DNA from 2 places in the Pseudomonas sp. GW822-FHT05A08 genome. Region 1 is predicted to be linked to the other one. Evidence: predicted binding sites of a transcription regulator. Region 1 holds the regulator's gene; the other holds the start of a gene.
What was found. The regulator FliA, encoded in region 1, starts transcription of late flagellar genes. The targets are predictions, from matches to a motif close to CTAAAGTTTNNNNNNNNNNNGCCGNTAA.
Positions count from the first base shown of each region.

Region 2: a site for FliA is predicted at 1,688-1,715, ahead of AC3RCP_RS10775 (methyl-accepting chemotaxis protein). Genes of this name have one in related genera too.

Region 1 is NZ_CM179511.1:2,064,997-2,071,256, forward strand. Features, by position in the region: gene flhA (flagellar biosynthesis protein FlhA) at 1-232, shown strand, start outside; gene flhF (flagellar biosynthesis GTPase FlhF) at 244-1,560, shown strand; gene fleN (flagellar synthesis regulator FleN) at 1,679-2,509, shown strand; gene fliA (RNA polymerase sigma factor FliA) at 2,506-3,246, shown strand; gene AC3RCP_RS09355 (chemotaxis response regulator CheY) at 3,407-3,778, shown strand; gene AC3RCP_RS09360 (protein phosphatase CheZ) at 3,808-4,596, shown strand; gene AC3RCP_RS09365 (chemotaxis protein CheA) at 4,609-6,260, shown strand, end outside.
Region 2 is NZ_CM179511.1:2,370,229-2,376,488, reverse strand. Features, by position in the region: gene acnA (aconitate hydratase AcnA) at 1-617, shown strand, start outside; gene AC3RCP_RS10780 (CPBP family intramembrane glutamic endopeptidase) at 781-1,572, shown strand; gene AC3RCP_RS10775 (methyl-accepting chemotaxis protein) at 1,745-3,310, shown strand; gene AC3RCP_RS10770 (alpha/beta family hydrolase) at 3,497-4,195, opposite strand; gene ccoN (cytochrome-c oxidase, cbb3-type subunit I) at 4,295-5,719, shown strand; gene ccoO (cytochrome-c oxidase, cbb3-type subunit II) at 5,730-6,260, shown strand, end outside.

The sequences.
Region 1 (6,260 bases):
TGTCCTGTTGGAGCCAAGCATGGCTGAGAAGCTGCAGCGTTCGTTGATCGAAGCCGCGCAGCGCCAGGAAATGCAAGGTCAACCGGTGATTCTGCTGGTAGCCGGTCCGGTCCGCGCGATGCTCTCGCGGTTCGGGCGCCTGGCGGTCCCGGGCTTGCACGTGTTGGCGTACCAGGAAATCCCTGACAACAAGCAAGTGACCATCGTTGCGACAGTAGGGCCCAACGGCTGAGGTAGTGGGTTATGCAAGTTAAGCGTTTTTTCGCCGCCGATATGCGTCAGGCCATGAAGCTGGTTCGTGATGAGCTGGGCGCCGACGCCGCCATCATTGGCAATCGCCGCATCGCCGGCGGTGTCGAGCTGACGGCTGCCCTGGATTACAAGCTGTCGGCGCTGGCGCCACGGGTGCCGAACATGGAGCTCGAGGACGAACTGCGCAAGACTCAGTCGCGCATCGTCACCGCCCAGGCCGAACTGAGCCTGCGTGGCGACGGCGATGCCAGCACCAATCGCCAGCTGTTCGCCGGCCTGCCGCTGACCGCCGCCGAGCCGCTGATCGAACCTACATTCAACGAGCCCCAGCGCCCGGCCCCGGTAGTCGCCGCGCCGGCGGTCGATCAGCGGGCACTGGACTCGATGCGTTTTGAACTCAATGGCCTGCGCGAGCTGCTGGAAGTCCAGCTCGGCTCCCTGGCCTGGAGCCAGCTGCAAGGCAGCCGGCCCGAACAGGCCAACCTGTGGCGGCGCCTGCAGCGTATCGGCTTGTCCGGTCCGCTGGCCCGCGACCTGCTGGCGCTGATCACTGAAATCGACGAACCCCGCCAGGCCTGGCGCATGCTCCTGGCCCACCTGGCGCGGATGATCGTGACCCCGGAAGTCGAGCCACTGGAGGAGGGCGGGGTGATCGCCATGGTCGGCCCCGCCGGCATGGGCAAGACCACCACCCTGGCCAAGCTGGCCGCGCGTTATGTACTCAAGTACGGCGCGCAGAACATCGCGCTGGTGAGCATGGACAGCTACCGCATCGGCGCCCAGGAACAGCTCAAGACCCTGGGTCGGATCCTCAACGTCTCGGTGACCCATGTCGACCCGGGCCAGTCCCTGGCGCAAGCCCTCGATCCGCTGCTGCGCAAGCGTGTGGTGCTGATCGACACCGCCGGCCTGCAAGCCAGCGACCCGGCCCTGCGCATGCAGCTGGAAAGCCTGGCCGGACGTGGCATCCGGGCAAAAAATTATCTGGTCTTGGCAACCACCAGCCAGAAACAGGTTCTAACCGCCGCATACCACAGCTACAAGCGTTGCGGGCTGGCCGGCTGCATCCTGACTAAACTGGATGAAACCGCCAGCCTTGGTGAGGTGTTGAGCCTGGCGATCAGTCATGAACTCCCCGTTGCCTATCTGACCGATGGCCCGCGGATTCCGGACGATCTGCACTTGCCGCGCCGTCACCAGCTGGTCAGTCGTGCGGTGAGCGTGCAGATGCAGGAAGAACCCAGCGAAGAAGCCATGGCTGACATGTTCGCTGACCTCTACCACAACCCGACCAAGCGGGTTGGCTGAGGGAATCATGAAAAGATTGCAATGTACCTACATCGATGGTCTGCCAGGCATTGTTCCGTTGGTGAACGCGCAGCCAGTTATGTGGCCCCGTCTAAGTAAGACAAGGTAAAGAACGAACATGGGCAGCATGCATCCCGTACAGGTGATCGCGGTGACCGGCGGCAAAGGTGGCGTCGGCAAGACTAACGTGTCAGTGAACTTGTCCCTGGCCCTAGCGGAGCTCGGCCGGCGCGTCATGCTGCTGGACGCCGACCTGGGCCTGGCCAACGTCGACGTGCTATTGGGGCTGACCCCCAAACGGACCCTCGCCGACGTGATCGAAGGCCGCTGCGAGCTGCGCGATGTGCTGCTGCAGGGGCCGGGTGGAATCCGTATCGTGCCGGCGGCGTCCGGCACCCAGAGCATGGTTCATCTGAGCCCGGCGCAGCATGCCGGCCTGATCCAGGCCTTCAGCGACATCGGCGACAACCTCGATGTGCTGGTGATCGACACCGCCGCCGGCATCGGTGACTCGGTGGTCAGCTTCGTCCGCGCGGCCCAGGAAGTGTTGCTGGTGGTCTGCGACGAGCCGACCTCGATCACCGACGCCTACGCGCTGATCAAGCTGCTCAACCGCGACTACGGCATGAACCGCTTCCGCGTGCTCGCCAACATGGCGCAGAGCCCGCAGGAAGGGCGCAACCTGTTCGCCAAGTTGACCAAGGTCACGGATCGCTTCCTGGACGTGGCCCTACAATATGTCGGCGCCGTGCCTTACGACGAATGCGTGCGCAAGGCCGTGCAAAAGCAGCGTGCGGTCTATGAAGCGTTTCCGCGTTCGAAATGCGCGCTGGCATTCAAGGCCATCGCGCAGAAGGTCGATACCTGGCCGTTGCCGGCCAACCCACGTGGACATCTGGAATTTTTCGTCGAGCGGCTCGTGCATCAGACAGCGGGACCGGTGCTATGAGCGCCAGCGGCTACAACCTTTACAAAAAGTCGGCACGTGACAGCCAGTACGAATTGATCGAGCGCTATGCGCCTCTGGTCAAGCGTATTGCCTATCACTTGCTGGCGCGCCTGCCGGCCAGTGTCCAGGTCGAAGACCTGATCCAGGCCGGGATGATCGGTCTGCTCGAAGTGTCGACCAAGTACGACGCGAGCAAGGGCGCGAGTTTCGAGACCTACGCGGGTATCCGTATCCGTGGTGCGATGCTCGATGAGGTCCGTAAAGGTGACTGGGCGCCGCGTTCGGTACATCGCAATACCCGGATGGTGAGCGATGCCATTCGCGCAATTGAAGCTAAAACCGGTCGTGACGCTAAAGATCATGAAGTTGCGGCCGAACTTCAATTGAGTCTCGACGATTATTACGGGATTTTGAACGACACCTTGGGCAGTCGCCTGTTCAGCTTCGACGATCTGTTGCAGGACGGCGAGCATGAAGGGCTGCATGAGGATGGCGCGAGTGCTCATCTCGAGCCGTCGCGCGACCTGGAGGACGAACGTTTCCAGGCCGCGCTGGCGGACGCGATTGCCAATTTGCCGGAGCGTGAGCGACTGGTCTTGGCGCTGTACTACGACGAAGAGCTGAACCTCAAGGAAATCGGTGAGGTCCTGGGAGTCAGCGAATCGCGGGTCAGCCAGTTACACAGCCAGTGCGCGGCCCGTTTGCGGGGGCGTTTGGGAGAGTGGCGAGCGCGCTGACAGGCAGTGTGGGGGACACTGCGGGCGAGACTGGCACGACGTGGCCGGACTTGCGGTGTGTATTCCATGCAGTCGTTGAGTGCTCTGCCTGATTGATTGAATGGCGCGTTCAGGTGCTGGACGCGTTTAAGACTGCTTGGAGGTCGAATTGGACAAGAACATGAAAATCCTCATCGTTGATGACTTCTCAACGATGCGGCGGATCATAAAAAACCTGTTGCGTGACCTGGGTTTCACCAACACGGTCGAGGCTGACGATGGCACCACCGCCATTCCGGTCCTCAACAGTGGGAGCATCGACTTTCTGGTAACGGACTGGAACATGCCCGGCATGACCGGTATCGATCTGCTGCGCCATGTGCGCGCCGATGAAAAACTCAAGCACCTGCCGGTACTCATGGTGACCGCTGAAGCCAAGCGCGAACAGATCATCGAAGCTGCCCAGGCCGGCGTAAACGGTTATGTGGTCAAGCCCTTCACGGCCCAGGCGTTGAAAGAGAAGATCGAGAAGATCTTCGAACGCATCGGTTGAGAGTGGAATCATTCCGCCACGGGGGAGCTATGGAGCACAACGAATCTTCATTGGGCGATTTCGAATCGACCCTGAAAAAACACGCACTCGAACTGGTCGACAGCCTTGAAAAAGGCAAGTTCGGCGAAGCCGTGCAACTGATCCATGAGCTCAACCAGACCCGTGACCGCGGCCTGTACCAGGAGGTCGGCAAGCTCACCCGCGAGCTGCATAGCGCCATCGTCAATTTCCAGATTGACCCGCATATGCCGCAAGCCGAGGAAGTTTCACAGATCACGGATGCCACCGAGCGCCTGTCCTATGTGGTCAGGCTGACCGAGGCCGCGGCCAACCGCACCATGGATCTGGTCGAGAGCGCCACCCCGCTGGTCAATGGCCTGAGCAGCGAAGCCCAGGCCCTGAGCGCCGATTGGGGGCGTTTCATGCGCCGCGAACTGGGCGCCGAGGAATTCCGCGACCTGGCCCGCCGGGTGGACGGTTTCCTGACCCGCAGCGAGCAAGACACGCGCGCGGTATCGAGCAACCTCAACGACATTCTGTTGGCGCAGGACTACCAGGACCTGACCGGTCAGGTGATCAAGCGCGTGACCCAGTTGGTCACCGAAGTCGAGAGCAACCTGCTCAAACTGGTCCTGATGGCCAGCCAGGTCGATCGTTTTGCCGGCATCGAACATGACCGTGAATCGATCCTCGCTGAAAAAGATCCGCAAAAACATCTGGCCAAGGGTGAAGGTCCGCAGATTCATGCCGATAAACGTGAAGACGTTGTATCCGGTCAGGACGATGTCGACGATTTGCTTTCCAGCCTTGGATTCTAGGAGCACCCATACATGAGCTTCGGCGCCGATGAAGAAATCCTTCAGGATTTTCTGGTTGAGGCCGGCGAGATTCTAGAGCAACTGTCCGAACAACTGGTCGAGCTGGAAAGCCGGCCGGACGATGCGGATCTGCTCAACGCAATTTTTCGCGGTTTTCACACTGTAAAAGGGGGCGCCGGCTTCCTCCAGCTCAACGAGCTGGTGGAGTGCTGCCACATCGCCGAGAACGTGTTCGACATCCTGCGCAAGGGTGAGCGTCGCGTCGACGCGGAACTGATGGACGTAGTGCTCGAAGCGCTGGACGCGGTGAACGGCATGTTCGGCCAGGTGCGCGAGCGTACCGAGATCACCGCCGCCACTCCGGAGCTGCTGGCTGCCCTGGCCCGTCTGGCCGAGCCTGCGGGGGCCGAGGAGGTCGCCGCGCCGGTGGCCGACGTTGAGGCAGTTGTTGAAGCCGTTGCCGAGCCGGTCGCCGAATCGACCGAAAGCGAGTCCGGCGATATCACCGACAGCGAGTTCGAGCAGTTGCTCGATTCGCTCAATGCCGCCAAGGCCGAGGCCGAAGCCCCGGCTGCTGTCGCTCCCGCGGCACCTGCCGCCGGCAGCGAAGCGGCCAGCGACGAAATCACCGACGCCGAGTTCGAGTCGCTGCTCGATCAATTGCATGGCAAGGGCCAGTTCGCACCGGATGCGGTGGCCCCTTCGGCCACGGCGCCGGCTGCGGAAAAAACCGCGGCCAGCGACGAAATCACCGATGACGAGTTCGAAGCCCTGCTGGATCAGCTGCATGGCAAAGGCAACTTTGCGGTCGATGCGCTGGACTCCGCGGTAGCAGCGGCGGTACCGCCGGCTGCGCCAAGCGCGGCCGCCGCCGGTAGCGACCTGATCACCGACCAGGAATTCGAATCCCTGCTCGACGAGCTGCATGGCAAGGGCAAGTTCTCTGAAGTGCCCGCTGCCGCGGCGACCGTGGGTAGCGCAACGGCCGTCACGGCTCCGGCGCCTGCCGCCGTCGCCAAGCCAGCGGTGAAGAAGCCCGAAGCCAAGGCCGAAACGCCAAAACCGGCTCCAGCCGCTGCTGCGGCGCCTGCTCGTGCTCCGGCTGCCGCCCCGGCGGAAAAGCCGGTCAGCGAAGCCGAAACCACCGTGCGGGTCGATACCGCGCGGCTGGACGAAATCATGAACATGGTCGGCGAGCTGGTGCTGGTGCGTAACCGCCTGGTGCGCCTGGGGCTCAACAGCGGCGACGAAGCCATGTCCAAGGCCGTGTCGAACCTCGACGTGGTCACGGCCGACTTGCAGACCGCGGTGATGAAGACCCGGATGCAGCCGATCAAGAAGGTCTTCGGGCGCTTCCCGCGCCTGGTTCGCGACCTGGCCCGCCAGCTCAAGAAAGAGATCAACCTGGAGCTGGTCGGCGAAGAGACCGACCTCGACAAGAACCTCGTCGAGGCCCTGGCCGACCCGCTGGTGCACTTGGTGCGCAACGCCGTCGACCACGGTATCGAGTCGCCGGAAGAGCGCGAGGAAGCGGGCAAGTCCCGTGGCGGCAAGGTGGTGCTGGCGGCCGAGCAGGAAGGTGACCATATCCTGCTGTCGATCTCCGACGACGGCAAAGGCATGGACCCGAACGTCCTGCGCGCCATTGCGGTCAAGCGTGGGGT
Region 2 (6,260 bases), 310 kb from region 1:
GCCGCTACCTGCGCGAGCAGGGCGTGGAACCGCGGGACTTCAACTCCTACGGCTCGCGGCGCGGCAACCATCAGGTGATGATGCGCGGCACCTTCGCCAACATCCGCATCCGCAACGAAATGCTCGGCGGCGAAGAAGGCGGCAACACGATCTACATCCCCACCGGCGAGAAACTGGCGATCTATGACGCGGCCATGCTGTACCAGCAATCGGCTACGCCGCTGGTGGTGATCGCCGGCCAGGAATACGGCACCGGCTCCAGCCGCGACTGGGCCGCCAAGGGCACCAACCTGCTGGGGGTCAAGGCGGTGATCGCCGAGAGCTTCGAGCGCATCCACCGCTCCAACCTGGTGGGCATGGGCGTGCTGCCGCTGCAGTTCAAGCTCGACCAGAACCGCAAAAGCCTGAACCTCACCGGCAAGGAAACCCTGGATATCCAGGGTCTGACCGGCGTCGAGCTGACGCCGCGGATGAACCTGACCCTGGTGATCACCCGCGAGGATGGCAGCCAGGAAAAAGTCGAGGTGCTGTGCCGCATCGACACCCTGAACGAAGTGGAATACTTCAAGTCCGGCGGGATCCTGCACTACGTCCTGCGGCAACTGATCGCCGCGTAACGCCATGCCGCAACACCAACACCGCCTACGGGCGGTGTTTTTTTGTTTCACTTATTCATCGCCCGCGCCTCGTTATACTGGCCGCCCGCTCGTTCTATCCAGTAACCGCCCCGACGCAGGTTGCGCGAGCGGCTGATTCCATTCTTCGCAACAAGGATTTCACATGACTGTTCTGCCATGGATGTACCTGGCACTTCTCTCCATTGGTTACGCCCTGGCCCTGAGCTACGGCCAACTGGGCCTTTTGGCGGCGGTTTCCGTCGCCTTGCTGCTGTGCGCGGGCTTTGCCGTGCGCCAGCAGAAAAGCCCTTACGCGCGCTACCTGGGACACGGCCTGTTCGTGGTGCTGGCCCTGGCGCTGGCCATGCACTGGCTCCCCGGTTTCTACAATGGCCGGGCGATCGGCCCGCAACGCTTCACCGCCGATGCCGTGCCGTTTTCCATGTACCTGAACCAGGACAAGCCACTGATCGGCTTCTGGCTGTTGCTGGTCTGCCCCTGGATCATCGGGCGCCGCTCGCTGCGCCTGTCCCTCTATACCACTGCCCTGGCCTTGACCCTGACCGCCCTGGCGGCCCTGGGCGGCGCGGTGTTGCTGGGCATCATCAGTTGGGCGCCGAAATGGCCGGACCAGGCCTGGCTGTGGGTGCTGAACAACCTGCTGCTGGTCACCCTGGTGGAAGAAGCGCTGTTCCGTGGCTACATCCAGGGCGGCCTGAGCCGTCGCCTCAAGCACCTGCCCTATGGTGAAAACCTGGCACTGATGTGCGCGGCCCTGCTGTTCGGCCTGGTGCATGTGGGCGCCGGCTGGCAATGGTGGCTGCTGGCGAGCATCGCCGGGGTCGGCTACGGCCTGGCCTACCGCTTTGGCGGCCTGGGCGCCGCGGTGGCCACCCATTTCGGCTTGAACCTGCTGCACTTCGGGCTGTTCACCTACCCGATGCTCGCGGGTTGACCCTGGCCAAGCCGGGGCTCCCTGGACGGGCCTCGGCTTCGCCGCTTCCCCTCACCCCCCCCTTGCAAAATAAGGCATCTGTCAATGAGGCACTTCTCAAATTACTGAAAAAAACCTCAATAATTGGCGAAGGCCGCCGACAACCTATCAAAGCCTTGCGGATAGAAAAACCATGCGTAACAACCAGCCCGTCACTCAGCGCGAACGTACCTTTCCGACTCAGCAACGGTTGATCTCCACCACCGATGCCAAAGGCGTGATCACCTACTGCAACGATGCCTTCGTTGAAATCAGCGGGTTTTCTCGTGAGGAACTGGTCCGCGCACCGCACAACCTGGTCCGTCACCCCGACGTCCCGGCCGCGGTGTTCGCGCACATGTGGGCCACCCTGAAACAAGGCTTGCCATGGATGGGCATTGTCAAGAATCGCTGCAAGACCGGTGACCACTACTGGGTCAACGCCTACGTGACACCGGTCTTCGAAGGCCAGCAAGTGGTCGGCTACGAGTCGGTGCGGGTCAAACCCACCGCCGAGCAGATCCGCCGCGCCGAAGCGCTTTACCAACGCATCAACCAGGGCAAGTCGGCCATTCCGAAACGCGACAAATGGCTGCCGATACTTCAGGACTGGCTGCCATTCATCCTGATCAGCCAGCTGAGCTTCCTGATTGGCGCCTGGCTCAACTCTTCCTGGGGCTTTGCCCTCGCCGCCGGCCTTTGCGTGCCGCTCGGCCTGCTCGGGCTGAGCTGGCAACAGCGCGGCCTCAAGCGTTTGCTGCGCCTGGCCGAGCAGACCACCTCCGACCCGCTGATCGCCCAGATGTACACCGACAGCCGTGGCGCCCAGGCGCGCCTGGAGATGTCGATCCTCAGCCAGGAAGCCCGCCTGAAAACCTGCCTGACCCGCCTGCAGGATACCGCCGAGCACCTCAACGAGCAGGCGCGGCAGTCCGACACCCTGGCGCACAACAGCTCCAGCGGCCTGGAACGCCAGCGCGTGGAAACCGAACAGGTGGCCACCGCGGTCAACCAGATGGCCGCCACCACCCAGGAAGTGGCCAGCCACGTGCAGCGCACCGCCGATGCCACCCAGGAAGCCAATCGCCTCACCGGGCGCGGTCGCGACATCGCCGGGGAAACCCGCGAAGCGATCCAGCGCCTGTCGGTGGTGGTGGGCGAAACCGGCCTGACCGTGACCCAGCTGGCCAAGGACAGCGACGAAATCGGTGGCGTGGTCGATGTGATCAAGGGCATCGCCGACCAGACCAACCTGCTGGCGCTGAACGCGGCCATCGAAGCGGCTCGCGCCGGGGAAATGGGCCGCGGCTTCGCGGTGGTGGCCGACGAGGTTCGCCAACTGGCGCAACGCACCAGCGAATCCACCGGGCAGATCCACACCCTGATCGCCAAGCTCCAGCAAACCGCCAGCACGGCGGTGCAAACCATGGACGCCGGACACCGTCAGGCCGAGGAAGGCGTGGCCCGGGTGCTGGAAGCCGACCAGGCGCTGGTGGGCATCAGCGAAGCGGTGGCCAACATCACCGACATGACCACCCAGATCGCTGCCGCCACCGAAGAGCAAAGCGCCGTGGCCGAGGAGATCAGCCGCAACATCAGCACCATCGCCCAACTGGCCGACCAGACCTCGGAGCAGGCGCAGCATTCGGCGCAACTCAGCGAAGAGCTGACCCGCACCGCCAACACGCAGTACTCGTTGGTCGAACGCTTCAACCGCTAAGCCGAAGCCAGACAAAAAACCCGGAAGGTTCGCCTTCCGGGTTTTTATTGCCTGTTTTCCAGCACCACGCGCGTCTTCTGTATCTGTAGGAGCGAAGCTTGCTCGCGATGGAGCTTGGCAGTCGCCACCGTTGTCGCCTTGAAAAACAATCGCGAGCAAGCTTCGCTCCTACAGTCAAAAAAGCGTTCAGCCATTCAGTTGACGCAAAACCTCGGCAACTTTCTGCGCCGCCGCTTCCAGGTGCTGCTCATGGGTGAAGCCTGAGGCCTTGAGCGGTTTCAGGTCATGGTCGGCCGCCGCCAGCCAGAACAGCTCGATAGCCGGCGCCAGCGCATAGGCTTCGACCGCCGCCCGGTTACCGAGGGCGTCGCGCTCGCCCTGGACGATCAGGGTCGTGGTGCGCAATTCGGCCAAGTGAGCGACCCGCGGTTTCTCCGGCTTGCCGGCGGCATAAAACGGATACCCCAGGCACACCAGCGCATCGGCGCCCAGCTCATCGGCGAGCAAACTGGCCATGCGCCCGCCCATGGACTTGCCGCCGATGGCCAACTGCCCAGCGACATGAGGTCGCACCTGGGCATAGACCTCGCGCCAGCACTCCAGCAGCTTCGGCGCCGGGTTAGGCGGCCGTTTGCCACCATCGAGGCGACGCTGAGCCATGTAGGGAAACTCGAAGCGCAGGACGTTGACCCCATGCGCCGCAAGGCGTGCGGCCATATCGTTCATGAAAGCACTGTCCATCGGCGCGCCAGCGCCATGGGCCAGGATCAGGGTCAGCGGTTCGCCGGCCAGCGACTGCTGCGCGACATCCCAGAGCCAGCCCCGTTCCCGCACGCACTGCGCCCATTGATCCCCGTCAATAACAGGCCCTTGCCGTTTGCCCATGCTTACCTCGCTTTTAGTCTGCCTATAACTCCAGAAGAAGTGAGCGCGCCTTGCCGTGCGCAGTCGCTTTCACTTCAGCTGAACCGTGGATGGGGAACCATGAACACTTCTATCAGTACCGCCTACAACTACAAGGTGGTCCGCCAATTCGCCATTATGACGGTGGTGTGGGGCATCGTCGGCATGGGGCTCGGGGTTTTTCTCGCTGCCCAGTTGGTCTGGCCCGAACTCAACTTCAACCTGCCCTGGACCAGTTTCGGTCGCCTGCGCCCGTTGCACACCAACGCGGTGATCTTCGCCTTTGGCGGCTGCGCCTTGTTCGCCAGCTCCTTCTACTCGGTGCAACGCACCTGCCAGACCCAACTGTTCGCGCCGAAAATCGCCGCATTCTGCTTCTGGGGCTGGCAGCTGGTAATCCTCCTGGCGGCCATCAGCCTGCCGCTGGGCTACACCAGCTCCAAGGAATACGCCGAGCTGGAATGGCCGATCGACATCCTCATCACCATCGTCTGGGTGGCGTACGCCATCGTGTTCTTCGGCACGGTGATGAAGCGCAACACCAAGCACATCTACGTCGGCAACTGGTTCTTCGGCGGTTTCATCATCACCGTGGCCATCCTGCACATCGTCAACAACCTGGAACTGCCCGTCAGCCTGACCAAGTCCTACTCGGTGTATGCCGGTGCGACCGACGCCATGGTGCAATGGTGGTACGGCCACAACGCGGTGGGCTTCTTCCTGACTGCGGGCTTCCTGGGGATGATGTACTACTTCGTGCCCAAGCAGGCCGAGCGTCCGGTGTATTCCTATCGCCTGTCCATCGTGCACTTCTGGGCGCTGATCACCCTGTACATCTGGGCCGGCCCGCACCACCTGCACTACACCGCGCTGCCGGACTGGGCGCAGTCCCTGGGCATGGTGATGTCGCTGATCCTCCTGGCACCGAGCTGGGGCGGCATGATCAACGGCATGATGACTCTGTCGGGTGCCTGGCATAAGTTGCGCAGCGACCCGATCCTGCGGTTCCTGGTGGTGTCCCTGGCGTTCTACGGCATGTCGACCTTCGAAGGTCCGATGATGGCGATCAAGACCGTCAACGCCCTCTCCCACTACACCGACTGGACCATCGGCCACGTCCACGCCGGCGCCCTGGGCTGGGTGGCGATGATTTCCATCGGCGCGCTGTACCACATGATCCCGAAAGTCTTCGGTCGCCAGCAGATGCACAGCATCGGCCTGATCAACGCGCACTTCTGGCTCGCCACCATCGGCACCGTGCTCTACATCGCCTCGATGTGGGTCAACGGCATCGCCCAGGGCCTGATGTGGCGCGCCGTCAACGAAGACGGGACGCTGACCTACTCCTTCGTCGAAACCCTGGTGGCCAGCCACCCAGGCTTCATCGTGCGGCTGGTCGGTGGCGCGATCTTCCTCTTCGGCATGTTGCTGATGGCCTACAACACCTGGCGCACCGTGCGCGCGGCCCAGCCTGCCGAAATCACCGCCGCTGCGCAGATGGCCTGAGGAGTCCGCCATGAAACACGAAGTTATCGAGAAAAACGTCGGCCTGCTGATGCTGCTGATGGTATTTGCCGTGAGCATCGGCGGTCTGACCCAGATCGTCCCACTGTTCTTCCAGGACGTCACCAACAAGCCGGTGGAAGGCATGAAGCCCTACACCGCCCTGCAACTGGAAGGCCGCGATATCTACATCCGCGAAGGCTGCGTCGGCTGCCACTCGCAGATGATCCGCCCGTTCCGCGCCGAGACCGAACGCTACGGCCACTACTCGGTCGCCGGCGAAAGCGTCTGGGATCATCCGTTCCTGTGGGGCTCCAAGCGTACCGGTCCGGACCTGGCCCGGGTCGGCGCCCGCTACTCCGACGACTGGCACCGCGCGCACCTGTACAACCCGCGCAACGTGGTGCCCGAGTCGAAGATGCCGGCCTACCCATGGCTGGTCACCCAGCCGGTCGACAGCAGCCACACCGAGACCAAGCTGCGCGCCATGCGCACCCTCGGCGTGCCGTACAACGACGACGATATCGCCGGTGCCGTCGCCTCC